DNA from 2 places in the Streptomyces sp. NBC_00726 genome. Region 2 is predicted to be linked to the other one. Evidence: riboswitches for the same ligand, from Rfam matches in the RefSeq annotation. Region 2 holds a riboswitch; the other holds the start of a gene.
What was found. Region 2 has a riboswitch for S-adenosylmethionine ahead of OG338_RS06500 (aminotransferase class V-fold PLP-dependent enzyme). Riboswitches for the same ligand answer to the same signal wherever they lie in the genome.

Region 1: another riboswitch for S-adenosylmethionine. It lies ahead of thrC (threonine synthase); the one in region 2 lies ahead of OG338_RS06500 (aminotransferase class V-fold PLP-dependent enzyme).

Annotation. Positions count from the first base shown of each region.
Region 1 covers NZ_CP108983.1:3,634,353-3,648,702, forward strand. Annotated here, with positions in the region: gene OG338_RS16265 (carbohydrate-binding protein) at 1-493, shown strand, start outside; gene OG338_RS16270 (ketose-bisphosphate aldolase) at 574-1,425, opposite strand; gene OG338_RS16275 (1-phosphofructokinase family hexose kinase) at 1,489-2,433, opposite strand; gene nagA (N-acetylglucosamine-6-phosphate deacetylase) at 2,547-3,707, opposite strand; gene OG338_RS16285 (ROK family protein) at 3,707-4,600, opposite strand; gene OG338_RS16290 (SIS domain-containing protein) at 4,838-5,746, opposite strand; gene OG338_RS16295 (extracellular solute-binding protein) at 6,075-7,292, shown strand; gene OG338_RS16300 (DUF3263 domain-containing protein) at 7,337-7,597, shown strand; gene otsB (trehalose-phosphatase) at 7,751-8,584, shown strand; gene OG338_RS16310 (trehalose-6-phosphate synthase) at 8,610-10,001, opposite strand; gene OG338_RS16315 (glucosyl-3-phosphoglycerate synthase) at 10,083-11,021, opposite strand; SAM riboswitch class I at 11,177-11,303, shown strand; gene thrC (threonine synthase) at 11,321-12,613, shown strand; gene OG338_RS16325 (MoaD/ThiS family protein) at 12,642-12,920, shown strand; gene OG338_RS16330 (cold-shock protein) at 13,276-13,482, shown strand; gene groL (chaperonin GroEL) at 13,829-14,350, shown strand, end outside.
Region 2 covers NZ_CP108983.1:1,437,774-1,452,123, forward strand. Annotated here, with positions in the region: gene OG338_RS06450 (AMP-dependent synthetase/ligase) at 1-927, shown strand, start outside; gene OG338_RS06455 (glycosyltransferase family 4 protein) at 983-2,125, opposite strand; gene OG338_RS06460 (glycosyltransferase 87 family protein) at 2,234-3,487, shown strand; gene OG338_RS06465 (hypothetical protein) at 3,444-4,685, opposite strand; gene OG338_RS06470 (NlpC/P60 family protein) at 4,714-5,745, opposite strand; gene OG338_RS06475 (NlpC/P60 family protein) at 5,983-7,008, opposite strand; gene OG338_RS06480 (NYN domain-containing protein) at 7,292-8,656, opposite strand; gene OG338_RS06485 (hypothetical protein) at 8,692-8,934, opposite strand; gene OG338_RS06490 (rhomboid family intramembrane serine protease) at 9,094-9,840, shown strand; gene OG338_RS06495 (Lrp/AsnC ligand binding domain-containing protein) at 9,837-10,118, shown strand; gene OG338_RS06500 (aminotransferase class V-fold PLP-dependent enzyme) at 10,140-11,516, opposite strand; SAM riboswitch class IV at 11,692-11,809, opposite strand; gene trpD (anthranilate phosphoribosyltransferase) at 11,892-12,956, opposite strand; gene OG338_RS06510 (cytochrome bc complex cytochrome b subunit) at 13,079-14,350, opposite strand, start outside.

The DNA.
Region 1 (14,350 bases), 2.2 Mb from region 2:
GGAGGGCCCGGGCAATCAGGTCGAGCAGTCCCCGACCCCGGAGCCCTCCCCGTCCTCCTCGCCCCCGGCGGAGCTCCCGAAGCAGGACGCGGCCGCGCTCCTGCTGGGCGGCACGGCGGAGCTCGACAACACGGTGAAGGGCGCCAAGAGCGAGAACGGGCAGTACATCAACCTCAATGAGGTGGGCCGCTCGGCGACCTGGTCCGTCGAGGTGCCGGAGGCCGGTGAGTACACGCTGTTCGTGACGTACGGCGTGCCGGGCAAGGACGCCAAGACCTCCCTGACCGTCAACAAGGAGGACCCGCGCTCCATCAACATGGAGAACTTCGCGAAGGCCCCCGAGGGCGATCTGGAGAAGGGCTGGACGACGACGTACGCCTACGTCAACCTCGTCAAGGGCGCGAACACGCTGATGATCTCGTGCAACGAGGGCGATCAGTGCGACGCCAACCTGGACCAGCTGTCCCTGAAGGCCGGTCACCAGACCCGCTGACCGTACGACGTACGGCATAACGGCCCCCTCGCCTCCCGGCAGAGGGGGCCGGCGCGTTCTCCGGTGTTACGGGGCCCGGCTCAGCCCATCAGGGCGAGGAAGGCGGCGACCGTGGCGGCCATGGCCTCGCGGCCGGGGGCGAGGTACTTGCGGGGGTCGACGCCCGTGGTGTGCTCGGCCAGGTGCGCGCGGACCGCGCCGGTGAACGCGGTGTTCAGGGCGGTGCCGACGTTGATCTTGACCATGCCGGAGGCGGCGACGGCCTGGCGGATCTCGTCGTCCGGGACGCCGCTGGAGCCGTGCAGGACGAGCGGGACGGGGACGGCGGCGCGGAGCCGGCCGATCAACTCGTGGTCGAGGGCGGCGGTGCGCTCGGTCATGGCGTGCGAGGAGCCGACGGCGACGGCGAGGGCGTCCACGCCGGTCGCGGCGACGTACGCGGCGGCCTCGTCCGGGTCGGTGCGGACGCCGGGGGCGTGGGCGTCGAGCGGGGCCTCGCCCTCCTTGCCGCCGACCTTGCCGAGCTCGGCCTCGATCCAGACGCCGCGCTCGTGGCCCCAGGCGACGGCCTCGGCGGTGGCCCGGACGTTGTCCTCGTAGGTGAGCTTGGACGCGTCGAACATCACGGAGCCGAAGCCCTCGTCGTGGGCCCGGTGGAGCAGGTCCACGGACTCGACGTGGTCAAGGTGCAGGGCGAGCGGCGCGGAGGAGGTCCGGGCGACGGCGGCGGCGGCCGCGGCTATGGCGGTGAGCCGGCCGCCGTGGAACTTCACGGCGTTCTCGGAGATCTGGAGGATGGCGGGCGCGCCGGCCCGTTCGGCGCCGGTGGCGATGGCCTCCGCGTGTTCCAGGGTGATGACGTTGAAGGCGGCGATCCCGCGCCCCTGGGCCTGGGCGGCCGAGACGAGTTCACCGGTGCTGACGAGCGGCATTGCTGACCTCTGTGGTTTCTCCGGACCCGGCGGGCGGGCCCGGTGCGGGGCGGGGCGCGGCGCTCAGGCCGCCCCCGCTGCGTGTTCCTCGATGGCGACGCGCGGCAGCAGCTCCTCGTACGCCGTGCGGTCGAAGTCGCCGGCGGTGGGGGCCAGCACGGTCGCCGTCGACAGTGCCACCGCCCGGCGCAGCCGGTCCGGCCAGCTCAGGGACTCCACGAGGCCGGAGAGCAGCCCGGCCACGGCGGAGTCGCCCGCTCCGGTCGGGTTGCCCTTGACGGGCGCGGGCGGCGAGGCCCGCCAGACGCCGTCCGGGGTGACGGCGAGCATGCCGTCCGGGCCGAGCGAGGCGATGACGCCGTGGGCGCCGCGGCGGCGGGCGTCGCGGGTGGCGCGCAGGGGCTCGCGGGAGCCGGTGAGCCGGGCGAGCTCGTCGGCGTTCGGCTTGATCAGGTCGGGGCGGGCGGCGATGCCCCGGCGCAGCGGTTCGCCGCTGGTGTCCAGGAGGACGGGGACGCCGGCGGTGCGGGCGAGCCGGACGAGTTCGCCGTACGCGCCGACGTGGATGCCGGGCGGGAGGCTGCCGCACAGGGCGACGGCGTCGGCGGTCTCCAGCAGGCCGGCGTACGCGCCGAGGAAGGCGGTCCACTCGTCGGCGGTGACGTGCGGTCCCGCCTCGTTGAACTGGGTGGTGTCGCCGGTGGCGGCGTCGGCCACGGCGAGGGTGCGGCGGGTGTCGCCGGAGACGGGGACGAGCGCGTCGGTGAGGGTGCCGCTCTGCCGGGGGAGCGCGGCGAGCAGGTCGCGCAGGACGGTCCCGGTGGCGCCGCCGGCGAAGCCGGTGACGACGGTGTCGTGGCCGAGGGCGGTGAGGACGCGGGCGACGTTGAGGCCCTTGCCGCCGGGGCGCTCGGAGAGGTCGGTGACCCGGTGGCTGGAGTGCGGCACGAGGGCGGGGACGGAGTAGGTGAGGTCGAGTGCCGTGTTCAGCGTGACCGTGAGGATCACCGCGGCCGCCCTTTCGCGTTCGCTTCCGTGCTGGTTTCCCTGGCGATCATGCCAAAGAGGGGGCGGCCGGCCCAGACCTCGGGGCCAACCGCCGTCTCTTCGTTACGTGTGAGTCAGCTTGTCGCGGCTTCGGGCCTGACGATCCATTCGCCCTTGCGCATGACGCCCTTGAGCCGGAAGTCCGCGTCGAGAACGACCAGGTCGGCGTCCTTGCCGGGCTCCAGCGAGCCGACCTTGTCGTACACGCCGAGGAGCCGCGCCGGGTTGGCGGAGATGGACGTGACCACGTCCTCGACGGGGATGCGGTCGATGGTCACGGCGCGGTGGAAAGCGGTGTCCAGGGTGAGCGTGGAACCGGCGATGGAGTTGCCCTCGACCAGCCGGGCGACGCCGTTCTCGACGTTCACGGCGAGCGGGCCGAGCTGGTAGACGCCGTCTCCGAAGCCGGCCGCGTCCATGGCGTCGGTGATCAGGGCGACGCGGTCGGCGCCCGCGTGGTGGTAGGCCAGTTCGAGCGCGGCCGGGTGCAGGTGCGTGCCGTCGTTGATCAGCTCGACGGTGATCCGCTCGTCCTCCAGGAGGGCGGCGATCGGGCCGGGCGCGCGGTGGCCGATGCCGGGCATCGCGTTGTAGAGGTGCGTGGCGACGGTGGCGCCCGCGTCGATCGCCTCGACGGTCTGCTCGTATGTGGCGTCGGTGTGGCCGATGGCCGCGATGACGTCGTGCTCGGCGAGCAGCCGTACGGACTCGATGCCGCCGGGCAGCTCGGTCGCGAGGGTGAACATCTTCGCGGTGCCGCGCGCGGCGTCCATCAGCTTGCGGACCTCGGCCGGGTCCGGGTGACGCAGCAGGGCCTCGCTGTGGGCGCCCTTGCGGCAGGGGGAGATGAAGGGGCCCTCGAAGTGGATGCCGGCGAGGTCGCCCTGTTCGACCAGCTCCGAGAGGACGCCGGCGCGCTCGGCGAGGAAGTCCATCTCGCCGGTGACCGTGGAGGCGACCAGCGTGGTGGTGCCGTGCTCGCGGTGGGTGCGGACGCCGGTCAGGACCTCGTCCACGGTGCCGGAGGTGAAGGACGCGCCGCCGCCGCCGTGGTTGTGCATGTCCACGAAGCCGGGGACGATCCAGTGGCCGGAGAGGTCCAGGACCGGGGCGTTCTCGGCCTGGGTGCCGGAGATGCGGGTGCCTTCGACGGTCACCCGGCCGTCCTCGACAGTGCCGGTGGGCAGTACCACCCGGGCACCTGCGAGAACGGTGCTGTCTGCGCGTCCGGCCATCAGGCGGATACCTCCGTGGAGAGTAGATCCCAGGCGAGCAGCCCTGCGCCCAGGCATCCGGCGGTGTCCCCGAGGGCCGCCGGGACGATGTGGGGCAGCTTCTGGAACGTGACGCGTTCCTCGACGGCCGCACGGAGTGGTGTGAACAAGGTTTCCCCGGCCTCGGCGAGCCCGCCACCGATGATGAGCGTGCGCGGGTCCAGCAGGGTGAGCGCGGTGACGAGTCCGGCGGCGAGTGCGTCGACGGCGTTCTGCCAGACCGCGACGGCCTTCGGGTCGCCGGATTCGACGGCCTTGGCGCAGTCGGCGGCGTCCGCCTTCGGGTCGCCGGACGCGGCCGCCCAGGCGCGGCTGACGGCGGAGGCGGAGGCCAGGGTCTCCAGGCAGCCGCGCTGGCCGCAGCCGCAGTCCGGGCCGTCCGGCCGGATCACGATGTGGCCGATCTCGCCCGCGTAGCCGTGGGCGCCCTCCTCGATCGCGCCGGCGATGCCGATGGCTCCGGCGATCCCGGTGCCGAGCGGGATGAAGAGGAAGCGGTCGGCGCCCTGGCCCGCACCGATCCGGCCCTCGGCGAGCCCGCCGGTGCGGACGTCGTGGCCGAGCGCCACGGGTACACCGCCGAGCCGTTCGCCGAGCAGCTGCCGCATGGGTACGTCGCGCCAGCCCAGGTTCGCCGAGTAGACGGCGACCCCCTTCTCGGCGTCCACGATGCCCGGCACGGCGACACCGGCCGCGAGGGCGCTCTCGCCGAAGTGTTCCTCGCCGTACGCGCGCAGGTCGGCGGCGAAGGCGAGGATCGACTCCACGACGGCGTCGGGGCCGCGCTTTCTGCCGGTCGCGCGCCGTGCCTCGTGGAGCAGGGCGCCGTCGGCCCCGACCAGTGCGGCCTTCATTCCGGTGCCGCCCACATCGAGGGCGATGACGTGTTTCACGTGGAACAGTTTCGCCCGAGGGACCCCAAAAGGTCTAGTCCACTAGTGCTGTTTGTTGCGCATCCATACAAAATCCCGGTACCGGTTACGGGGAAGGGCCCGGTTTGTCGAGAAGGCCGCCCGGGGAGGGCCCGGCGCCTGCCCGGTACCGGGCCTGTTCCCCATCCGTGCGGGCCCTACTCCGGTCCTACTCCGGCCCTACTCCGGCAGGATCACGCTGCGTGAGAGGTTGCGCGGGTGGTCGGGGTCGTACCCCTTCGACTCGGCCAGGGCCACCGCGAGCCGCTGCGCGCGGATCAGGTCGGCCATCGGGTCCGCCGTCCCGTGCGCGACGAGCGTCCCGCCGACCGCCGCGACCTCGCCGGCCAGCCCTTCGGGCAGGGCGCCGAAGACCCAGGCCACCCGGTTCGGGCCGGTGATCGCGATCGGGCCGTGGCGGTACTCCATCGCCGGGTACGACTCGGTCCAGGCGCCCGCCGCCTCGCGCATCTTCAGCCCGGCCTCCTGGGCGAGACCGTAGGTCCAGCCGCGCCCCAGGAACGTCCACTGCTCGGCCGCGAGCACCGCCTCGGACAGCGGCTCGGTCACCGCCAGCTCCGCGTCGACCGCCGCATCGGCGACCGTCTTCACGCCCGCGGGAAGCGGACCGGCCGCTTCCAGGCCCGCCCGAAGGAAGGCGAGCGCGGTCGTCGCGAACCGGGTCTGGACCACTGATTCCTCGTCCGCCCAGTCCAGCACCGCGACCACGTCGGCGGCCTCCATGACCGGCGTCCTCGGATCGCCGGTCAGCGCGACGGTCGCGGTCGTCCCGCGCAGCTCGCGCAGGAGCGCCAGCACCTCGCTCGTCGTACCGGACCGGGTGATCGCGACCACCCGGTCGTACGGCCGGCCCGCCGGGAATTCCGAGGAGGCGTAGGCGTCCGTCTCGCCCTGTCCGGCGGCCTCCCGCAGGGCCGCGTACGCGATGGCCATGAACCACGAGGTGCCGCATCCCGTGACGGCGACGCGCTCGCCCGGCTTCGGCAGCCCCTCGAATTCCGCGCCCGCCTGTGCGGCGCGCCGCCAGCAGCCGGGCTGGGTGGCAATCTCAGATGCGGTACGCGACATGCGGGGCGGCTCCTTGTGGCTGGGCGGGGTCGGGGCGACGGAACGGGCCCGTACGGGAACTGACGTACCGTCGATTAAAGGTCTGGACCAATAAGACCCTTACGTCGAGACCTACTTAGCAGCCGCCGCGGGCCCCGTGCAATGCTGCTGCGTTGTGGAAGCGATACCTCCGTGGTGTAGACCTCTACGCCGGTGGCGGGGAAAATCGCAGCTCACCCGGAGTGCCCCCGCGCGGACGTGGGAGCCGCGGGCGGTGTAATCGACGAGGACGGACTGAGCTGTGCAGCGGCGTTACTTGGGACTGACGGCGGCTGTCGCCGTGATGGGGATGACGGCGACACTGTCGGGCTGCGGCGCGAGCGGCGGCTCCGGCGATGTGACACTGAAGCTGGTGGCGGCCGACTACGGCACGAGCGAGGCGAACAAGTCCGACAAGTACTGGGACGGCATCGCCCGCAGCTTCGAGGCGTCCCACCCCGGCATCAAGGTCGATGTGACGGTCCTGCCGTGGACCGACATCGACCGCGATGTCGCCAAGATGGTCAAGGACGGCAAGGCCCCCGACATCGCGCAGATCGGCGCCTACGCGGACTACGCGAAGGCCGGGAAGCTCTACTCCGCCGACGAGATGCTGAGCATCCCCACCCAGGCCAACTTCCTGCCGAAGCTGATCGGCGCGGGGCAGGTCAACCGCATCCAGTACGGGCTGCCGTTCGTCGCCTCCACCCGGCTGCTCTTCTACAACAAGAAGCTCTTCTCGCAGGCCGGCCTCGACGCCCCCAAGACCTGGAGCGACATAGCCACCGACGCCGCCACGCTCAAACAGCGCGGGGTGTCCTACCCCTTCGCGCTGCCGCTCGGCCCGGAGGAGTCCCAGGCCGAGACCCTGATGTGGATGCTCAGCGGGGGCGGCGGCTACACCGACGAGGTCGGCTCGTACAACATCGCCTCCGAGGAGAACATCAAGACGTTCGACTGGCTGAAGTCGAACCTCGTGGACAAGGGCCTCGTCGGCCCGGTCGCCCCCGGCAAGCTGAACCGTGCCAAGGCGTTCGAGGAGTTCTCGAAGGGGAAGGTCGGCATGCTCAACGGCCACCCCACGCTGATGGAGGAGGCGCAGAGGCAGGGCGTCAATGTCGGCATGGTCCCGCTGCCCGGCGAGCACGGCCCCACCGAGGGGTCGATGGGCGTCGCCGACTGGATCATGGGCTTCAAGCAGAACGATCACCGGGTCGAGATCGGCAAGTTCTTCGACTACCTGTTCACCGACAAGAACGTGATCGAGTTCGCCGACATGTACGACCTGCTGCCGGCCACGAACAGCGCGTCCGCGGCGATGGAGGACGACGACAAGTACAAGCCGCTGCACCAGTTCCTGGCGGCGTTGCCGGAGTCGGAGTTCTACCCCTTCGGCAAGACGTCCTGGGCGGCGGCCAGCGAGTCGATCAAGGAGAACATCGGCAAGGCGGTGCAGCCGGGGGCGAACCCGCAGAGCGTGCTGGAGCGGATAGCGCGGGACGCGACGCAGGCGGAGGCGGCGGAGTAGCCTCCGCGTTCCGTGGGGGCCGGGCGCGCCATATATTGGCTGATATGACCGCCCACCCCCCGAACGGCCCTGCCGAGTCCGCGCCGCTGTCCGACCGCGACCGCGCGGTGCTCGCGGTGGAGCGGCAGTCGTGGGCGGGCGCGGGGGCGAAGGAGCGGGCGATCCGGGAGCGGCTGGGGTTGTCGCCGACGCGGTATTACCAGCTGCTGAACGCGTTGCTGGATGACCGGCGGGCGCTGGAGGAGGACCCGGTGACGGTGAATCGCCTTCGGCGCGTACGGGAGGCTCGGCGGGGGAGGCGGTAGGGGCGGTGTGCGGGTGCGCTGCGCCTGGGGCGGGCCTGTTCCCCACCCCGCCCCTGCCCGAAACCGGGGCGCTGCCCCGGACCCCGCTGCTCAAACGCCGCAGGGGCTGGATTTGCCCTCGTGACGAGGGTGGGCGGGGATACGCTCAAGCGTATGGGCACCCCACAGACAACCGCAGGCCGTGCCGGGCTGGACGCCATCCTCGCCCGGCCGGCCGAGGCCCTCGTCGCGCTCGACTTCGACGGGACGCTGGCGGACATCGTGCCGGACCCGGAGCAGGCGCGGGCGCACCCCGGGGCCGTGGCGGCGCTGGCCGCCCTCGCGCCGAAGGTCGCGTCCGTGGCCGTGATCACCGGGCGCCCCGCCGAGGTCGCCGTGCGGTTTGCCGGGGTCGCCGGGGTGGAAGGGCTCGACCGCCTCGTCGTGCTCGGGCATTACGGCGCCGAGCGCTGGGACGCCGTGACCGGGAGCGTGCACGCCCCCGCCGCGCACCCCGGCGTCGATGCCGTGCGTGCCGAACTCCCCGGCGTACTGGCGGATTTCGGCCCCGAGGGTGAGATCTGGACCGAGGACAAGGGGCGCGCCCTCGCCGTGCACACCCGGCGCGCCGCCGACCCGCAGGCCGCGTTCGACGCGCTGCGCGGGCCCCTCGGCGAGCTGGCAGCGCGGCACGGGCTGATCGTGGAACCGGGGCGCCTGGTCCTGGAGTTGCGCCCGCCGGGCATGGACAAGGGCGTCGCGCTCACCGCGTACGTGCGCGAGATCGGCGCCACGTCGGTGCTGTACGCGGGTGACGACCTGGGTGACCTCGCCGCGTACGCCGCCGTGGAGAAGCTGCGCACGGACGAGGCGAACCCCGTGCCGGGGCTGCTCATTTGCAGCGGCAGCGCCGAGGTGCCGGAGCTCGCCGACCGCGCCGACCTGGCGCTGTCCGGCCCGGGCGCGGTCGTGGCGTACCTGCGCGAACTCGCCGACCGCCTTCCCTGACCGCGCCGAACCCAATCGCGCCCTGCTAATCGCGCCGCAGCGCATCCAGCTGGTCCAGGAACCAACGCTGCGGCGGCAGCGCGGTCGCCGCCTCGGCCAGCCGTTCCGTGCGGGCGGCCCGCACGTCGTCCGGGAGCGTCAGCGCCTCGTGCAGCGCCTCCGCCGTGGCCGAGACGTCGTACGGGTTGACCGTGAACGCGTACTCGCCCAGCTCCTCGTACGCGCCGGCCTCCCGCGACAGGACCAGCGCGCAGCCCTCGTCGGAGACGACCGGGACCTCCTTGGCGACCAGGTTCATGCCGTCCCGGATCGGGTTGACGAGGGCGACGTCGGCCAGCCGGTACGCGGCGAGCGAGCGGGCGAAGTCGTCCTTCACGTGCAGGACGACCGGGGTCCAGCCGGCCGTACCGTACGACTTGTTGATCGCGTCGGCGACCTGCCGCACCTCCGCGGTGTACTCCCGGTAGACCGCGAGGTCCTGGCGCGAGGGGTAGGCGAAGGCGACGTGCACGACGCGTTCGCGCCATTCGGGGTGCTCGTCCAGCAGCGTGCGGTAGGCGTGCAGGCCCCGGACGATGTTCTTGGACAGCTCCGTGCGGTCGACCCGGACGACGGTCTTCCGGTCCGGCCCGATCTGCTCGCGCAGGGCCGCCATCCGTTCGTCCACATCCGCCTCGTGCGCCCGGCCGCGCAGGAAGCCGGCGTCGGCGCCCAGGCCGTGGACGCCGACGCGGGTACGCCCGGTGCCGCCCAGGATCTCCGTACAGCAGCCGATGAACGCGTCCGCCCAGCGGCGGGTCAGGAAGGCGGCGCGGTCGGCGCCGAGGATGCCGCGCAGCAGCTGTTCGGCGATGTCGTCGGGGAGCAGCCGGAAGTAGTCGACGGGCGCCCACGGGGTGTGCGAGAAGTGGCCGATCCGCAGGTCTGGGCGGAGCTCGTGGAGCATGCCGGGGACCAGCGAGAGGTGGTAGTCCTGCACCAGGACCGCCGCGCCCTCGCCCGCCTCCTCGGCCAGCGCCTCGGCGAAGGCCCGGTTGTATGTCTCGAAGGACGCCCACTGCCTGCGGAACTCCGCGTCGAAAACGGGCTCGACGGGCGTCTGGTACAGCATGTGGTGGACGAACCACAGCACGGAGTTGGCGATGCCGTTGTACGCGTCGGCGTGCACCCCGGCGTCGATGTCGAGCATCCGGACGCCCGGCTCGCCGACCCCCCGGCGCACCGCCTCGCGGTCGCCGTCGCCGAGGGCGGCGCAGACCCACATCTTGTCGTCCACGGCGCTGAGGCCGGAGACGAGCCCGCCTCCGCCCCGTTTCGCTTCGAGGGTGCCGTCCTCGCCCACGGCATACGAGACGGGGCCGCGGTTGGACGCGACGAGGACCTGGGCAGCGGGCTGGGGGGCGTGCTCGGAGACCATGGCCGGAATCTAGCCCGAACCCGATCCGCCCAAACGTACGAAGCCGGACGGCGTGGGGTCGTGAACGGCGTGGGGTCGTGATCAGGCCGCGCGCCGTGCCACGTACTCCTCGATCTCGCACATCGGCGGCCTCTCCTGGGTGTCGACCGGGTACGTGTGGGGAACGAACCCGTCCGCGCCGCGTTCGTACTGGGTCAGCGAGGGCCGCACCAGATGGCCCCGGGAGAGCCGCACCTGTGCGGTGCGGTAGATCGCGGCGGCCATCCGGCCGAGCGCCTGGCCGTCCTGGTGGCGGTGGACGCGTACGCCGACGTCCACCTGGGCGAGGGCGTCGAGGCCCACGGTGTGCAGCGCGTCCACGAGCAGGCCGAGCTCGACCCCGTAACCGACCGGGAACGGCAGCCGCTCCAGAAGCGTGCGGCGTACGGCGTACTCGCCGCCGAGCGGCTGCACGAAGCCCGCGAGCAGCGGCCAGTGCAGATTCAGCAGCGGGCGGGCCACCAGCTCGGTGACGCGGCCGCCCTGGCCGGGCAGCTCCCCGAGCGGACGGTCGTACATCGCCTTGACGAACTGCACCTCGGGGTGGGCGAGCAGCGGGCCGACGATGCCGGAGACGAAGTCGGCCGAGAAGTCCTTCAGATCCGCGTCGATGAAGCACAGGATGTCGCCGCTGGTCACCAGGAGTGACCGCCACAGCACCTCGCCCTTGCCGGGAACGGCGGGGAGGCGGGGCAGGATCGCGTCGCGGTGGACGACCCGGGCGCCCGCGCGGCGGGCGACCTCGGCGGTGGCGTCCGTGGAGCCCGAGTCGATCACGACCAGCTCGTCCACCAGCGGAACGCGCTCCATCAGCTCGCGCCTGATCGTCGCGACGATGTCGCCGACGGTCGCGGCCTCATTGAGCGCCGGTAGGACGACGCTCACGCCCGTACCGTTCGCGGCGGTCCGCACATGGTCCGGCGGATGGTCGGCGGCCGACCAGGAACGCCTGGTCAGCCAGCGTTCGACCTCTTCGAGCACGGTCGATACTCCCTGCATGTGATCCATCTCGCGGTACGGACGGCTATCTCACCCGTCCGGTCCTTCGGTTACAGTCTTGAACAACGCGGACGGCCATCGCATGCCGGGGTCGGTCCGCCGACAAATGCACGGATCCATGATCCGTCGCCATACAGCGCTCATCCAGAGGGACAGAGGGAACGGCCCGTTGAAGTCCCGGCAACCCTCCTGCCGACCGCGAGGTCAGGTGGGGAAGGTGCCAATTCCGTCTTGCGGCGAAACGCGCCGCGAGGAAGATGAGGAGAAAGGGCCTCGCCATCATGGCTGTTGAAACCGTCGCAGCGAACACCGAATCCTCCGTGGACCTTGGTCCCGCCGCGGCTCTTTCCTGTCGCGAGTGCGGTGAACGATTCGCACTCGGCCCCATTTTCGCCTGCGCGTCCTGTTTCGGGCCGCTCGAAGTGGCGTACGACCTGCCGAGCGGCTCCTCCGACGAGCTGAAGAAGCGCATCGAGGCCGGCCCGAACAACATCTGGCGTTACGCGCCGCTGCTGCCGGTACCCGCCGACGTGGCCGACAAACCCAACCTCAACCCCGGCTTCACCAAGCTGGTCAAGGCCGACAACCTGGCCCGCGAGCTGGGTGTGACCGGCGGCCTGTACGTGAAGGACGACTCCGGCAACCCGACGCACTCCTTCAAGGACCGCGTCGTCGCCATCGCCGTCGAGGCCGCCCGAGCCTTCGGCTTCACCACGCTCTCCTGCTCCTCGACCGGCAACCTCGCCGGTGCGGTCGGCGCCGCCGCGTCGCGCGCGGGCCTGCGCTCCTGTGTGTTCATCCCGCACGACCTGGAGCAGGGCAAGGTCGTCATGGCCGCGGTGTACGGCGGTGAGCTGGTGGGCATCGAGGGCAATTACGACGACGTCAACCGCTTCTGCTCCGAGCTCATCGGCGACCCGCTGGGCGAGGGCTGGGGCTTCGTCAACGTGAACCTGCGTCCGTACTACGGCGAGGGCTCCAAGACGCTCGCGTACGAGATCTGCGAGCAGCTCGGCTGGCGGCTGCCCGACCAGATCGTCATCCCGATCGCGTCCGGCTCGCAGCTCACGAAGATCGACAAGGGCCTCCAGGAGCTGATCAAGCTCGGCCTGGTCGAGGACAAGCCGTACAAGATCTTCGGTGCCCAGGCCGAGGGCTGCTCCCCGGTCTCCACCGCCTTCAAGGCCGGTCACGACGTGGTCCGCCCGCAGAAGCCGAACACGATCGCCAAGTCCCTCGCGATCGGCAACCCGGCCGACGGCCCGTACGTCCTGGACATCGCCCGCCGCACCGGCGGCGCCGTCGAGGACGTCAACGACGAGCAGGTCGTGGACGCGATCAAGCTGCTGGCCCGCACCGAGGGCATCTTCGCCGAGACGGCGGGCGGGGTGACGGTCGGCGTGACGAAGAAGCTGATCGACGCCGGCCTGCTCGACCCGGCGCTCACCACCGTCGTCCTGAACACGGGTGACGGCCTCAAGACGCTGGACGCGGTGGCCGACACCTCGCAGGCGACCGCCACGATCCGCCCGAGCCTGGACGCCTTCCGCGCCGCCGGACTCGCCACCAGCTGACCACCCGAGACTTCAGGAAGGCACCGCCATGAGCGTCAAGGTCCGCATTCCCACCATCCTCCGCACCTACACCGGCGGCCAGGCCGAGGTTCCGGCCGAGGGCGCGACCCTCTCCGAGGTCATCGCCTCGCTGGAGAAGGACCACCCGGGCATCGCCGCCCGCGTGCTGGACGACCAGGGCAAGCTGCGCCGCTTCGTCAACGTGTACGTCAACGACGACGACGTGCGCTTTGAAGGCGGCCTCGACGCGGCGACCCCGGACGGTGCCGGCGTCTCGATCATCCCCGCAGTGGCCGGCGGCTGCTGAGCCCAAGGCTCTGTAGCACCACCGCAATTGCCCCCTCCGCGCGAGAAGCGGAGGGGGCAATTCTGCATGGTTGAACGGGGTAGAGTGTGGGAAGTCCCCTTCGCTGCCCGTGCCCCTCGCATACGAGAATGCGCCGCGCCACGATCAGAAGCAGCCAATGTGCCTGAGCCTCTTGCGCCTTAAGTCGCCTTTGCCGGGCCCGACTTGCCCCGCAAGCTCAGCAATTCCTCATATTCGGGCGATCGGTGCTGCGCAGAATTGTCGTCCGATTGACCTGTCGCACAGGGCAGTTGGGCAGATACATTCAGCCGCGGTCGACGCGCTTCGGCGCACTCACGTTACAGGGGAGTTAGGCATGGCTCAGGGCACCGTCAAGTGGTTCAACGCGGAGAAGGGGTACGGCTTCATCGCGGTCGACGGTGGTGCGGATGTATTCGTCCACTACAGCGCGATCCAGATGGACGGGTACCGCACCCTCGAAGAAGGTCAGCGGGTCGAGTTCGAGATCTCGCAGGGCCAGAAGGGGCCGCAGGCGGACATGGTCAAGCTCGCCGTCGGCTGAGCCCGGCACGGCACGTCGGCCGCGACGCCACGCACGTACGAAGGGTCCGTACCTCCAGAGGTGCGGGCCCTTCGCGTTGCCAGGCTCTGTCCACATGCCGAAGGCGACGCTTGCGCCCTCCCGTCGCCCGACCGCCACCCCTCAAGGAGCCTTCGGCGCTTGCACTCAACGGGGTCGAGTGCTAATCATTGGGCTTAGCACTCTCCAGGTGAGAGTGACAGAATTTGGACCGGGCCGGTGAGGCCCGCAGGCCAGGCGGGGAAGGAACCGCAGGGCACGCAGGCCGTCCGTCGCGGGCGCCACTCGGTCCGGAGCAATCCACCCCTGTCCGGGAGGACCACTTCACATGGCCAAGATCATCGCGTTCGACGAGGAGGCCCGGCGCGGTCTCGAGCGCGGCATGAACCAGCTCGCCGACGCCGTCAAGGTCACCCTTGGCCCCAAGGGTCGCAACGTCGTCCTTGAGAAGAAGTGGGGCGCCCCCACGATCACCAACGATGGTGTGTCCATCGCCAAGGAGATCGAGCTGGAGGACCCGTACGAGAAGATCGGTGCGGAGCTGGTCAAGGAGGTCGCCAAGAAGACGGACGACGTCGCCGGCGACGGTACGACCACCGCCACCGTTCTCGCCCAGGCGCTCGTCCGCGAGGGCCTGCGCAACGTGGCCGCGGGTGCGAACCCGATGGCTCTCAAGCGGGGCATCGAGAAGGCCGTCGAGGCCGTCTCCGCCGCCCTCCTGGAGCAGGCCAAGGACGTGGAGACCAAGGAGCAGATCGCTTCGACCGCCTCCATCTCCGCCGCCGACACCCAGATCGGCGAGCTCATCGCCGAGGCCATGGACAAGGTCGGCAAGGAAGGCGTCATCACC
Region 2 (14,350 bases):
GCCGACGGCAAGGGCAAGATCTTCGACAGGGCCGCCGACACGGCCATCGCCTACAGCCGCGCGCTGGGCACCCCGCGGGGCCCCTCGCTGGGCCTGAAGTTCCGGCACAAGGTCTTCGACCGCCTGGTCTACGGCAAGCTGCGCGCGGTGCTCGGCGGGCGCGGCGAGCACGCGATCTCCGGCGGCGCCCCGCTCGGCGAGCGCCTGGGCCACTTCTACCGGGGCATCGGCTTCACCGTGCTGGAGGGCTACGGCCTGACCGAGTCCTGCGCGGCCACCGCCTTCAACCCGTGGGACCGGCAGAAGATCGGCACGGTCGGCCAGCCGCTCCCCGGTTCCGTGGTGCGCATCGCGGACGACGGCGAGGTGCTGCTCCACGGCGAGCACCTGTTCTCCGGCTACTGGAACAACGAGGCGGCGACGGCCGAGGCGCTGGCGGACGGCTGGTTCCACACCGGGGACATCGGCACGCTGGACGAGGACGGCTATCTCGCGATCACCGGCCGCAAGAAGGAGATCATCGTCACGGCCGGCGGCAAGAACGTCGCGCCCGCCGTCATCGAGGACCGCATCCGGGGCCACGCCCTGGTGGCGGAGTGCATGGTGGTCGGCGACGGGCGGCCCTTCGTGGGCGCGCTGGTGACGCTGGACGAGGAGTTCCTGGGCCGCTGGGCCGAGGAGCACGGCAAGCCGGCCGGCTCGACCGCGCTGTCGCTGCGCGACGACCCGGAGCTGATCGCCGAGGTGCAGCGCGCGGTGGACGACGGCAACGCGGCGGTCTCCAAGGCCGAGTCCGTCCGCAAGTTCCGCATCCTGGGCGCCCAGTTCACCGAGGAGGCGGGCCACATCACGCCCTCGCTGAAGCTGAAGCGGAATGTGGTGGCGAAGGACTTCGCGGACGAGGTGGAGTCGCTCTACCGCTCGTGAGACGTACGTGGACGAGGGGCCCGCACCGGTGTGGTGCGGGCCCCTCGTCGTCGTATCAGAGCAATTCGCGCAGCCGCTCCGCGAGCAGGTCCCAGCGCCACTTGTCCTCGACCCAGGCCCGGCCCCGCTCCCCCATGCGCCGCCGCAGCTCCGCGTCGCCCAGCAGCGCGGTGATCCGCTCCGCCGCCTCGCCGGGCTCGCCGCCGCGCACCACCCAGCCGGTCTCGCCGTCCAGCACCGCGTCCGGGGCGCCGCCGGAGTCGCCGGCCACCACCGGCAGCCCGGTCGCGGACGCCTCCAGGTAGACGATGCCCAGGCCCTCCACGTCGAGGCCGCCGCGCCGGGTCCGGCAGGGCATCGCGAAGACGTCCCCGGCCCCGTAGTGCGCGGGCAGCTCGGACCAGGGCACCGGCCCGGTGAACCGCACGGAGTCCGCGACCCCGATGCGCGCGGCGAGCCCCCGCAGGTCGTCCTCGTAGGGCCCGCCGCCCACGATCAGCAGGACCGCGTCCGGCTGGGCGGCCAGGATCGCGGGCATCGCGAGGATCAGGGTGTCCTGGCCCTTGCGGGGCACCAGCCGGGACACGCAGACCACGACCGGCCGCTCGGTGAGCCCGAGCCGGGCCCGGACCTCGTCGCCGCCGGAGTCCGGGCGGAACGTCTTCTCGTCCACCCCGGGCGGCAGCCGCACCATACGGGCGGCGGCGGCCGGGCTCAGCGCGGCGGCGATCCGGGAGCGGGTGTACTCGCCGAGGTAGGTCAGCGTGTCGGTGCCCTCGCCGATCCGGCGCAGCAGCTGCCGGGACGCGGGCAGCTGCGCCCAGGCCGCCTCGTGGCCGTGCGTCGTGGCGACGAGCCGCCGGGCGCCCGCCGCGCGCAGCGCCGGGCCCATCAGGCCGAGCGGGGCGGCGGCGCCGAACCAGACGGACGAGCAGCCGTGCGCGCGCAGCAGCTCGGTGGCGCGCCGGGTCACCCGCGGGGTGGGCAGCAGCATCGTCGTACGGTCGCGGACGACGGTGAAGGGCTGCTCGGCGTCGAAGGCGGCGGTGGCGGCCGCGCCCTCGGCCCCGCGCTTCCAGGTGGAGGCGTAGACGACGACCCGGCCGGGGTCGAGCCGCAGCGCCATGTTGTGCAGGAACGCCTGGATGCCTCCCGGGCGGGGCGGGAAGTCGTTGGTCACGATCAAGGTCTTGTCCATCGCCGCCGACAGTACCGGGCCCCGGCGGCCGTGCCTGATGGCCCGCGCACGGGGCGTACGGGCATCATGGCTGTTTCGTACGGCGTACAGGACGGATGAGGGCAGGTCATGACGGGTTCCAGCGGCACGCGTCCGGCGGCCTTCGTGGTGTGGGCGCTGACCAGGGCGGTGCTGCTGCTCTGGGTGACCAAGGTGGTCGTCCCGCCCGGGCTCGATGTGACGAGCGACGTGTCGGTGATCTACCACGGCTGGTCCGAGGTGCTGCGCTCCGGCAGCTATCCGGAGTCCGATGTCACCTGGCAGTACCCGCCGGTGGCGGCCCTGGCGATCCTCTCCCCCGCCCTGCTGCCGTTCCTGGACTACGCCACGGCCTTCTTCGTGCTGGCGTTCCTGTGCGACGCGCTGGTGCTGGGGATGCTGCTGCGCGCGAGCGACGGTCCGGGCCGCCGGGCGGCCGGGGTGTGGGTGTGGGTGGCGGGCGTCCCGCTGCTCGGCACGACCGCGTACGCCCGGTACGACGTGATGGTGACGGCCGTGGCGGTGGCGGCGCTGCTGGCCGGGCTGCGGCACCCCCGGGTGCTGGGGGCGCTGGCCGCGTTCGGGGCGCTGCTGAAGGTGTGGCCGGCGCTGCTGCTGGCCGGGACGGCCCGGGGGCGCGCGACCCGGCTGGCCTGGGCGACGGCGGCGGCGGTGGCGGCCGGGCTGCTGCTGGTGTGCGTGGCGGCGGCGCCGGGCGCGCTGGCGTTCCTCGGCTTCCAGCGGGACCGGGGCACCGAGGTCGAGTCGCTGGGGGCGCTGGTCTTCCATGTGTGGCGGCAGTTCGGCTGGGAGGGCCGGGTGGAGCTGCACTACGGCTCGCTGGAGTTCCTGGGGCCGCAGGTGCCGCTGGTGAGCACGCTGGCGCTGGGGCTGAGTGTGGCCGCGTTCGGCTGGCTGCTGGTGTGGCGGCTGCGGGCGAGGACGTTCGGGGTGAGTACGCCGGCGGACGCGGCGTTCACCGCGGTGCTGCTGTTCACCACGACGAGCCGGGTGATCAGCCCGCAGTACATGTTGTGGCTGGTCGGTCTGGCGGCGGTGTGCCTGGTGCTGCGGGAGAGCCGGATGGGGTGGCCGGCCGTGCTGGTGGTGGCGGCCACGGGCGTCACCCAGCTGGAGTTCCCGATCGGCTTCGTCCATGTGGTGTCGAGCGACGCGCAGGGCCTGACGCTGATGTTCCTGCGCAACGGGCTGCTGGTCGCCGCGTGTGTGCTGGCGGCCGTGCGGCTGTGGCGGGACACGGTGCGCGAGCCGGTGGGGGAGGCGGTGGCGGAGCCCGCGCTCAGCCGAGCCGGTCGCGCAGATACACCCGCCAGCGCGCGGTGAAGTCCTGCGGGGTGGTGCCCAGGACCTCGTGCAGGGCGTCCTCGACCGCCCCGTCGCGCCCGTGGTGGGCGCCGACGGCCCGGTAGAAGGCGAACAGCTTCGCCTCGCCCCAGCGGTCCGCGATGAGCTCGCAGGCCAGCCAGCCGCCCTCGTACGCCTTCGCCAGCCGGCCCGCCTCCCCGGCGAAGGCGAAGTCCTCGTCCTCGGGCAGCCCGGCCGGTACGTCACCGGCCCGGACCGCGTCGGCCAGCTCGGGGGCGATCTCCTCGGCGGTGCGGTCCCGGCCGCGGTAGGCCGCCCAGTCCGCGAAGCCCTCGGAGAGCCAGGTCGGGGTGGCCGACGAGGTCCGTTTCCGGGTGGCCACATGGGCGGTCTCGTGGGTGAGGACGACGCGCTGCCCGAACCCGCCGAGCAGGGCGTACGCCTCCGGGTTGACGATCACCCGGTCGGCGGGGGCCTTCCCGGTGGTGCCGGTCTCGCCGGTGGTGACGGCCGCTATGCCCTTGTAGTTCGCGGCGGGCGACCCGAGCAGCCGGCCCATCTCCGTCACGCTGTCCGGCACCAGCACCACCACGCGCCCCGCCCACCGCTCCGGCCAGGCGGCGGAGACCGCGGGCACCGCCTCGTCCGCCGTCGCCGCGATGGCGTCCAGCTCGTCCCGGGAGCGGCCGACGCCCAGGACCAGGCTGTGCTTGCCGTGCACCACCTCGATGTCGCCCTGCTCCCACAGCTGCCCGGCGCTGCCGTCGGCGGCCCGGTCCGCGGTGACGTACCAGCGGCCGTCCGCCGGGTCCCGGGCAAGGTCCACGACCCGGTCGACGGAGACGGGGGCGGCGTCGTAGCCGGCGATCCGGTAGCCGAGCGTGACGTCGGCGGTGACCCGGTCCGCCCCGTGCGGGGTGAGGTGGCTCAGCCGGTAGGCCCAGGAGCCGAGCGGCACCTGGGCCAGCCGGGCGATCTCCCGGCGCTGGGCGGTGCGCAGCGCGCCGGCGTCCGGGTCGACGACGGCGGCGTAGGCGGCCGGGTCGTGGGCCAGCACAGCGGCGGCGCGCCGGTCCAGGGTGGCCCGGACCCCCCGGGAGGTGCCGTCGGGCGCCCGGTCGGCCGGAGCGGAGCAGCCGGCGGCGCACAGCAGCGCGGCGAGGACGGCACCCGCCGCCCGCCGCCGCCCGCCACGTATGCGCACCCGTTCGACCACATGACGAGCGTACGGGCCGGCGCCGGGCTCAGACCCGGGTGACCGAGGAGACGGGCATCATCCCGACCGGGTCGTAGCGGACCGGGGCGCCGGGGTACGGAGCGTGGATGACCTGGCCGTTCCCGACGTACATCGCGATGTGGCTGGCGTCCGCCCGGTAGGCGACGAGGTCCCCGGGGCGGGCCTCGGAGAGCGGCACCATGTGTCCGGCGTACCGCTGGGCCTGCGAGGTCCGGGGCAGGCTCACCCCGGCCCGGGCCCAGGCCCACTGCATCAGTCCGGAGCAGTCGAAGCCGGAGGGCCCGTTGGCGCCCCACACATAGGGCCGGCCGAGGGCCTGCTGGGCGGCCAGGACGGCCGCGGCGGCGCGCGAGGAGCCCGCGGGGAGCCCGTCCAGGAGCCCGGTGCCCGGGTCGCGGCCGTCGCGCGAGGCGCGGGCCAGGGCGGCCCGCTCGGAGGCCGGCAGCGACTTCAGCAGCTGCCTGGCGCGGGCGAGCTTGCTTTCGACGGTCCGCTTGTGGTGGCCGACCGCCTCCCGGCGGCGCTCCAGGCCGGCCAGCGAGCGGGTGGCCTCGGCCCGGGTCTGGGCGAGCGCCCGCTGGGCCTTGCGCAGTTCGGCGAGGGCGGTGGCCCGGTGGGCGTCGGCCATGGTGACGGCGGCGGCCCGGTCGAGGTAGCTGTCCGGGTCCGAGGTGAGCAGCAGGGCCAGCGAGGGGTCGATGCCGCCCGCCCGGTATTCCGCCCGGGCCGCGGAGCCCAGCTCCTCGCGCATCCGGTTGATGCGTTCCTGGCCCCGGGCGGCCCGGTCCTGGGCCCGGCTGAATTCGCCGCGCAGCCGGGTCACGTCCTCGCCGGCCCGGTTGTACTGCTCGGTGGCGCGCTCGGCCTCGGCGTAGAGGCGGTCGACGCGGGCCCCGGCGGACTGCGGGGTGTCGTGCGGCTCGGCGTGCGCGGAGGCGGCGCCGAGCGCGGCGGCCGCGGTGGCGGCCGCCGCCGTCAGGACGGTGGCCCGGGCACCGCGACCGGTACCTGGCTGTGTGGAACGGCGATGGGATCCCACCGGACGCCGCACTCCCTTCCGCTGTACGCAGACGCGCGCGGCCCCTGCCACCCGGACGGGCGGACCGACGTACGGGAGCCGCGACAGCAGGCAGACAGTAGCCGCGTGATCACGGAGCGGACAAAGACACGCCGGACCGGCGGGCGCCACACACAGTGACGCCCCGCCGGTGACCTGTGGTCTCCGGCGGGGCAGGCGTCAGTACGGGGCGCGGGAATTCGCCCGTTCGGGCGCGGTTCAGATGCGCACGGCGGCGTAGATGCTGCCGATGGTGCTCATCGACTCGTAACGGACGTAAGCGCCGGGGTACGGGGCGTGCAGGACCTGGCCGTTGCCCGCGTAGAGGCCGACGTGCTCGTTGCCGTTGAAGAAGACCAGGTCGCCGGGGGCGAGCTGGCTGACGCCTATCCGGTGACCCTGGTTGACCTGGGTGTACGTGGTACGGGTGATGTTGACGCCGGCCTGGGCGTAGGCCCACATGGTCAGGCCCGAGCAGTCGAAGGAGTTGGGGCCGGTGGCCGCGGGGACGTACGGCTTGCCCAGGCGGGTGGCGGCGGCGTTGAGCGCGGCGGCGCCGAGGCCGGAGGCGGGGACCTCGTTGCCGAGTTCGACCCGGCTGCCGGCGTCACGGCTCGCGCGGGCCTCGTCCTGTCGCAGCTTCTCGCGCTCGGCGGCGGTGAGGGAGTTGAGCAGGCGGCGGGCCTCGGCCAGCTTCTCCTGCTGCTTCTTCTTCTTCTCGCCGAGCGTCTTGCGGACGGAGGCGAGGTCGCTCAGTTTGTCCTGGGCCTCCTTGCGCTGCTGCGCCAGGGCCCGCTGCTTCTCCTGGACCTTGGACAGCGACTCGGTCTGCTTGGCCGTCAGCTGATCGAGTGCGGACGCCTGGTCCAGGAAGCTGTCCGGGTCGGAGGAGAGGAAGAGCTGCACGGAGGGGTCGATGCCTCCGGAGCGGTACTGCGCGGCGGCGAGGGAGCCGAGGCCGGACCGGAGCTGGTTGAGGTCCTCCTGGCCGCGGGCCACCTTGTCCTGGATCGCGCCGATCTGCTTTTCGAGCTTCTCCTGCTTCTCCTTGGCCCCGTTGTACTGCTCGGTGGCGGCTCCGGCCTCGTGGTAGAGCTTGTCGACCTTCGCCTTGACCTCGCTCTTGGTCGGCTTGGGGTCGGCGTGGGCGGCCTGGGAGGACAGGGCGACGGCCGCGGCCGCGGTCGCGGTGAGCACGGTCACACGAGTGCGGCTCGGCTGCTTGGGACGACGGTGGGACGCCACGAAGGCGAGCTCCTTCTTCCTGAGCCGCCTACCGGATCTGTGGGGAGGAGATCCCCGGCTCCGTGCACGTCACGGACTCGGCGGTTCCTTCGCTGCCACCCCGGATGAGTGATCGACCGCGCGAAGGTTCGAGGCCCGACCCTAGTGACCATCTTGTGATCAGTTCAAATCCTCACAGGAAAAATCTCGTCACACACGGCACTTCTTTACCCACGCCCCACGGCGCGTAGCGGCGACTTGACGGTCCGTTCCCTGATCTCGGGCGAACTCCCCGCAAGGAGCGCTAAACCCGCGAAAGCCGCTTCAGGAGCAAGGCGGACGCAACGGGCCTGGCCCCCGCCTTCGCCACTCCGTCGGCCACCTCGCGGTCGGTGGAGACCACCACCACGGGCCGGCCCGGCGGCTCCGCGCGCGCCAGTTGACGGATCAGCTCGTCGGCGGTGACCCCCGGCTTGCTGAACAGCACCCGCACCCCGCGCGGCGGCGCGAGCAGCACCGGCGCGGCCAGCTCCGCCCCGTCGAACACACATGTCATCTCCGCGCCCGTGCGCGCCGCGAGGACCGAGAGCCCGCCGAGCAGCCGCAGCCGCTGCTTCTCCAACGGCATCTGCGGATAACCCGTCTTGGTGACGTTGTAGCCGTCCACGATCAGATGGGCCTGCGGCAGCGCCAGGAGCTGGTCGAGCAGCGCCGGGTCGGTCTCCGAAAGGGCCCTGGCCGCGATGTCCTTGGGTGACATCCGGCCGGGCTCCACCGCGTCCACACTGTCCGCCGGCCGCATCGAGGAGGGCGGCAGCGCCAGTTCGCGCCGCAGTCCGCCGGCCGCTTCGAGCACCGTGTCCAGCAGCAGCCGCAGCCGCATGTCCTCGACCGAGCGCCCCTCCCGGGCCGCCCGGCGACCCGCCTCGACGGACGCCTCCGCCTCCCCGAGCCGCGCCCGCAGCCGCCGGGTCTCGCTCTCCGCCGCGGACACCTGGGCGGCCGCCTCGGCGCGTACGGTCTCGGTCTCGGCCCTGGCCCGGCGCAGCGCCGCCTCACCGCGCTTGACCTCGCTGACCGCACTGCGCAGTTTGCGCTGGAGGGAGTCCGTCTCCTTGCGGGCGGCGTCCAGTTCGGCGCGGAGCCGTTCCGTCTCGCTCTTCGTGTGGCCCCGGGCCTCGGCCAGCTCCTCGCGCAGCCGCGCCACTTCGCGCCGGCTCTCCTCGCCGGCCCGCTCGGCGTCCGCGCGCTGGACCTCCTCGCCGGCCGCCGCCACCAGCTTCACCCAGCCGTCCGGACGCAGCACATACGCCGCCGCCGCCACGTCCACCGGGTCGGCGGCGGCGGGCGGCGCGCCGGACTCCAGGGCGCCCGCCAGCTCCGGCTGGGTCTCCCGGAGCCGGTCGGCGATGCGGCGGCGGAACCGGTCGTCGCTCGCGACGGCGGCCGCCATGGCGTTCCCGGCGAACTTGGCGCGCCGGGAGGCCGTGAAGCGGGCGTACTGCCTCAGCTGGGCGGGCAGTTCGGCGACAGTGAGGCCGCCGAACGCGTCGGAGACCAGTGCGACGACCCGGCGCCGTACCCCTTCGGGCAGCGGGCGGTCGAGCGCCTCCACGGCGTCGCCGGCCCCGTCGGCCGACGCGGCGCCGCCCTCGGGCTGCTCCACCATCCGTCACCCCATTGTGTTGTCTCCGCACGGCCCCGTCAGGAGTCGGCACCCGGCCTGTCGACGAGCTCGATCTGGTCCACCGCGTTGCACCAACGACAACGGACCGACTCGATGGTCTCACTGACCACCTCGCGTTCCTCGACGCTCGACTCACCGGCCAGGTCGAGGTGCACGTACTCCACGACCTTCGAGGACCGCGTCACGTCGAAGCGCGTGAGGTTCCCGCAGAGCGTGCAGCGCCAGCGGGTCGTGTCGGTCGGCTGGGGAACGGTCGTCATCGTGCGTCCTCTTTCGTCGAGCCGTGAGCTGCCGGACAAGGGTCTCGCGGTGCGCCGTCGAACTGCGGATGCCCACCCGTCACCCTACGGCCTCGGCGCTTCCCGTCGGCACGGCGAGGCGGTCTGTCCCGTTCGCTCCGTTTGCGTCATGCTCTGTTCATGATCGATCGGCGGGCCGCGGCGGGCAGGCTCCTGCGCGCGGCGACTTCGGGCGGGCCACCGGTGACGTACGCCCTCATCGCCCTGTGCTGCGCGGTCTTCGTGATCAGCCCGCTCTCCGGCCTCGTCCCGGTGCGCGGCGGGGCCGACGCGCTGCTCGCCGCCCAGGCGGGCTACTTCGAGCGGTGGGGGGTGATCCCGAGCGAGCTGTGGGACGGCTCGGCGCACGCCCTGCTCACCCCGTTCACCGCGCTGTTCGTGCACGGCAGCTGGCTGCACCTGCTGGGCAACGTGCTGTTCCTGTACGTGTTCGGCGCGATGGCCGAGGAACGCATGGGGCACACCGAGTTCGCCCTGTTCTACCTGGGCTGCGGCTATCTGGCGCTGCTCGCGTACGCCGCCGCGCACGCCACGTCCGACCAGACGCTGGTGGGCGCGTCCGGGGCGATCTCGGCGGTGCTCGGGGCGTTCCTCTACCTCTTCCCCCGGGCCCGGGTGACCAGCGTCTTCCCGTTCCTGCTGTTCCTGCCGCTGCGCTTCCCCGCGTGGGTGGTGCTGATCTTCTGGTTCGTGCTCCAGTGGCTGGCCGCCGAGGGCGCGGGAAGCGGCCCGGGCGTGGCGTACCTGGCCCATGTCGTCGGCTTCGCGACCGGGTTCTGCTACGCCTGGGGCCGCTACAGGCGCGGCACCGGAGGCCCTAGAGTGAAGTCTTCAGCCACGGCCACCGAGGGAGAAACACAGCCGTGATCACCGCGATCGTGCTCATCAAAACCAGCGTGGACCGGATTCCCGAGATCGCCGAGGCCATCGCCGCGCTGGACAGCGTCAGCGAGGTCTTCTCGGTCACCGGCACCTACGACCTGATCGCCATGGTCCGGGTGGCCAGGCACGACGACCTGGCCGAGGTCATCCCCGGCCGGATCAGCAAGATCCCGGGCGTCGAGGCGACCGACACCCACGTGGCCTTCCGCACGTACTCGCAGCACGACCTGGAGGCCGCGTTCTCCATCGGCCTGGACGCGTAGGGCCCCCGCGCCGCCCGGCCCTCAGACCTGGGCGGCGCCCCGGTCCGGCACGCAACGGCCGTCCTCGGTGCGGTACTTCCAGCGCGCCCCGTCGCTCACCAGCTCCCGGACCGCGCGCAGGAAGCGGTCGACGTGCTCGTCCGGGGTCCCGGCGCCGAAGCTGACCCGGATCGCGTTCAGCGACCGTTCGCCCGGCTCCGCCTCCGGGGCGCCGCACTCCCCCGCCTCGCCCGGGTCGCCGCCGAGCAGGGTGCGCACGAGCGGGTGGGCGCAGAAGAGGCCGTCGCGCACCCCGATGCCGTACTCGGCGGAGAGCGCCGCGGCGAAGTGCGAGCTGTTCCAGCCCTCCACCACGAACGAGATCACGCCGACCCTCGGCGCTTCGTCGCCGAACAGCGAGAGCACCTTCACCTCGGGGACCCCGGCGAGCCCCGCCAGGACCTCGCCGACGAGACCCTGCTCGCGGGCGACCAGCCGGTCGAATCCGGCCTCGGTGAGCGCCTTGCAGGCGGAGGCGATGGAGTAGACCCCGATGACGTTGGGCGAGCCGGCCTCGTGGCGGGCGGCCGTGGTGTGCCACTCGACGTCCACGCCGCCGTCCACCCGCCGGGCCACGGTGCGGGACGCGCCGCCGCCGGCCAGGTACGGCTCGGCCTCGCGCAGCCAGTCGGCCCGGCCGGCCAGGACGCCGGAGCCGAACGGCGCGTACAGCTTGTGCCCGGAGAAGGCGACCCAGTCCACGTCCAGCCCGGCGATGTCCACGGGGTGGTGGGGGGCGAGCTGGGCGGCGTCCAGGACGATCCGGGCTCCCTGGGCATGGGCGGCGGCGGCCAGCTCCCGTACGGGCCACAGCTCGCCGGTCACGTTGGAGGCGCCGGTGACGCAGACCAGCGCGGGGCCGTGGGGCTCACGGTCGGCGAGGGCGTGTTCCAGGGTCGCGACGGCCTGGGCGGGGGTGCGCGGGGCGTTCAGGTAGGTCACGCGGGCGTCGCGCCAGGGCAGCAGCGAGGCGTGGTGCTCGGTCTCGAACACGAAGACCTGGCAGTCGGCGGGCAGCGCGGCGGCCAGCAGATTCAGCGAGTCCGTGGTGGACCGGGTGAAGACCACCTGGTCCTCGGGACGGCAGCCCAGGAACTCCGCCACGGTGGCCCGGCTCGACTCGAAGAGGTCCGTGGACAGCTGCGAGAGGTACCCGGCACCCCGGTGCACGCTGCCGTAGTACGGGGCGTACGCGGCCACGTCGTCCCAGACCCGCTTCAGCGCCGGGGCGCTCGCGGCGTAGTCCAGCGCGGCGTAGCCGACCTCACCGCCGGTGACCAGCGGGACGAGGACATCCTCGCCCAGAACCGGCAGCGGGGCACAAAGCGACTGGTCGGCGGCAGCGGTGAAGACAGACATGGCGAACTCCCGTAACAGGCAGGCGAATTCCGCGTACCGGCACAGACACGGCAGCACGGAGTGAAGAAAAGAGGGGGGTGCGGAACAGGGCCTGAGGCCCTAACGCATTCGCTTGCTCACAAGAGGCTCCCTGAGGACCAAGGACCCCACGGGTGGACGTCACGCGACGTCGAGGGGTCCGCGCTTGCCGCAGACCTCGCTGCCTGCGGCCCGGTCTTCACCCGGGGCACCCCGCCACGGACGGAGGGTTGCCGGACAGCGGGCCGGGGCCGTAGTCGCTGTCACTCATGACCTGCGCAGCATCTTGCCATACGTACGGGAACGCGCAAGGCGCAGTCCGCGATCCGGACTGCGCCCCTCCGTACACCGGCGCGCTCACGCGTTGCTGGCGACGACCCATCTCTCCAGCGCCCGCCCGGCCGCACCCGAGTCGATGGACTCGGCGGCCTTCGCCATACCGGCCCGGATCCGCTCGGTCAGCGGCCCCTCGCCCGGGTCCAGCGCGACCAGCGCCGCCGCCGAGTTGAGCAGCACGGCGTCCCGTACCGGCCCGGTCTCCCCGGCCAGCAGCCGGCGCGCCACATCCGCGTTGTACGAGGCGTCGGCGCCCCGCAGCGCTTCCACCGGGACCAGCTCGACGCCCACGTCGCGCGGGTCGAAGGTCTCCTCGCGGACCACGCCGTCCCGGGCCACCCAGACCCGCGAGGTCGCCGTGGTGGTCAGCTCGTCCAGCCCGTCGTCGCCGCGGAAGACCAGGGCGGAGTTGCCGCGCTCGGCGAGGACGCCCGCGACGATGGGGGCCATGCGCAGATCGGCCACCCCGATCGCCTGGGAGCGCACCCGGGCCGGGTTGGTGAGCGGGCCCAGGATGTTGAACGTGGTGGGCGCGCCCAGCTCCGCACGCGCCTTGGCCGCGTGGCGCAGGGCGGGGTGGAACTTCACCGCGAAGCAGAAGGTGATGCCCGCCTCCTCGGCCACCTCCACGACGCGCCGGGGAGTCAGCTCCAGGTTGACGCCGAGCTTGCCGAGCACGTCGGACGAGCCGCTGGCCGACGAGGAGGCGCGGCTGCCGTGCTTGACGACCTTCGCACCGGCGCCGGCCACGACGATCGCGGACATCGTGGAGATGTTGACGGTCTTCGCCATGTCGCCGCCGGTGCCGACGATGTCGACGGTGCGGCCGGGCACCTCGATGGTCGCGGCGTGCTCGTACATCGCGCGGACCAGACCGGAGACCTCGGTGACCGTCTCGCCCTTGGCGCGCAGGGCGACCGCGAATCCGGCGATCTGCACATCGGTCGCCTCGCCGCTCATGATGCGGTCCATGGCCCAGGCGGTGGCGTCGGAGCTCAGGTCCTCGCCGCGCAGCAGGGGGGTCAGCACGCCGGGCCAGGAGAAGGCCGCCACGCTGTCGCCGCCGTCCGGGGTCACAACGTTCATGGTCCGCTCCTGGGGTCCACAGCCGATAAGGAATCGGCTCCACCCTATCGAGCCCCGGGGACGGCAAAGAGCCCCGTCCAGCGAATGGACGGGGCTCTCGCCGTGGCGATCAGAACGGGTGATCAGTGGTGGCCGTGGCCGCTGGTGATCTCCTTGTACTCCTCGGCGGTGGGCTTGGCGATCTGGCTGTCCTCGCCGTACAGGCTCTTGCTGAGCCGCGCCCGGACCTTGGTGATCCTGGAGACCTTGCGCTCCACACCGTTCTCGTCGACCGTCGGGCCGATTTCGAGCGGCTGGTACTGCTCGTGCGCGGTGAGCTTGTACCGGGCCTCCGGCGACAGCGGCTCGTGGACCTCCACGAACTCACCGTGCGGCAGACGCTTGATGAGCCCGGACTCGCGGCCGTGCAGCACCTTCTCCTTGTCGCGGCGCTGGAGACCGAGGCAGATCCGCCGGGTCGCGATGAACGCGATGACCGGGCCGACGAAGAAGGCGATACGGACGAACCAGCTGATCGAGTTCAGCGAGAGGCTGAAGTGCGTCGCCCAGATGTCGTTGCCGCCGCCGACCAGCATGACGAAGTAGATCGTCACCCAGGCGACACCGAGGGCCGTCCGGGTCGGCGCGTTGCGCGGCTTGTCGAGGATGTGGTGCTCGCGCTTGTCGCCGGTGATCCAGGACTCGATGAACGGCCACATGGCCAGCGCACCGAGCACCACACCGAACAGGACGAGCGGGATGAAGACGCCCAGGACCAGCGTGTGGCCCCAGAGGTTGATCTCCCAGCCCGGCATCACACGGACGAAGCCCTCGGCGAAGCCCATGTACCAGTCCGGCTGGGCGCCCGTGGACACCTGGTCGGGGCGGTACGGGCCGATGGCCCAGATCGGGTTGATCGAGGCGATCGCCGCGATGATCGCGATGAAGCCGAAGACCAGGAAGAAGAACCCGCCGGCCTTCGCCATGTACACCGGCAGCAGGGGCATGCCGACGACGTTCTTGTTCGTCTTTCCGGGACCCGCGAACTGGGTGTGCTTGTGGTAGAAGACCAGGATGAGGTGGCCGACCACGAGCCCGAGCATGATGCCCGGCAGCAGCAGGATGTGGATCGAGTAGAACCTCGCGATGATGTCGCCGCCGGGGAACTCCCCGCCGAACAGGAACATCGAGATGTACGTACCCACGACCGGCGTCGCCAGGATCGCGCCCTGGGTGAAGCGGACACCGGTACCGGAGAGCAGGTCGTCCGGCAGCGAGTAACCGGTGAACCCGGTGAACATGCCGAGGACGAACAGCAGGAAGCCGAACAGCCAGTTGATCTCGCGCGGCTTGCGGTACGCGCCGGTGAAGAAGACGCGCATCATGTGCACGAACATGCCGGCCAGGAAGATGAC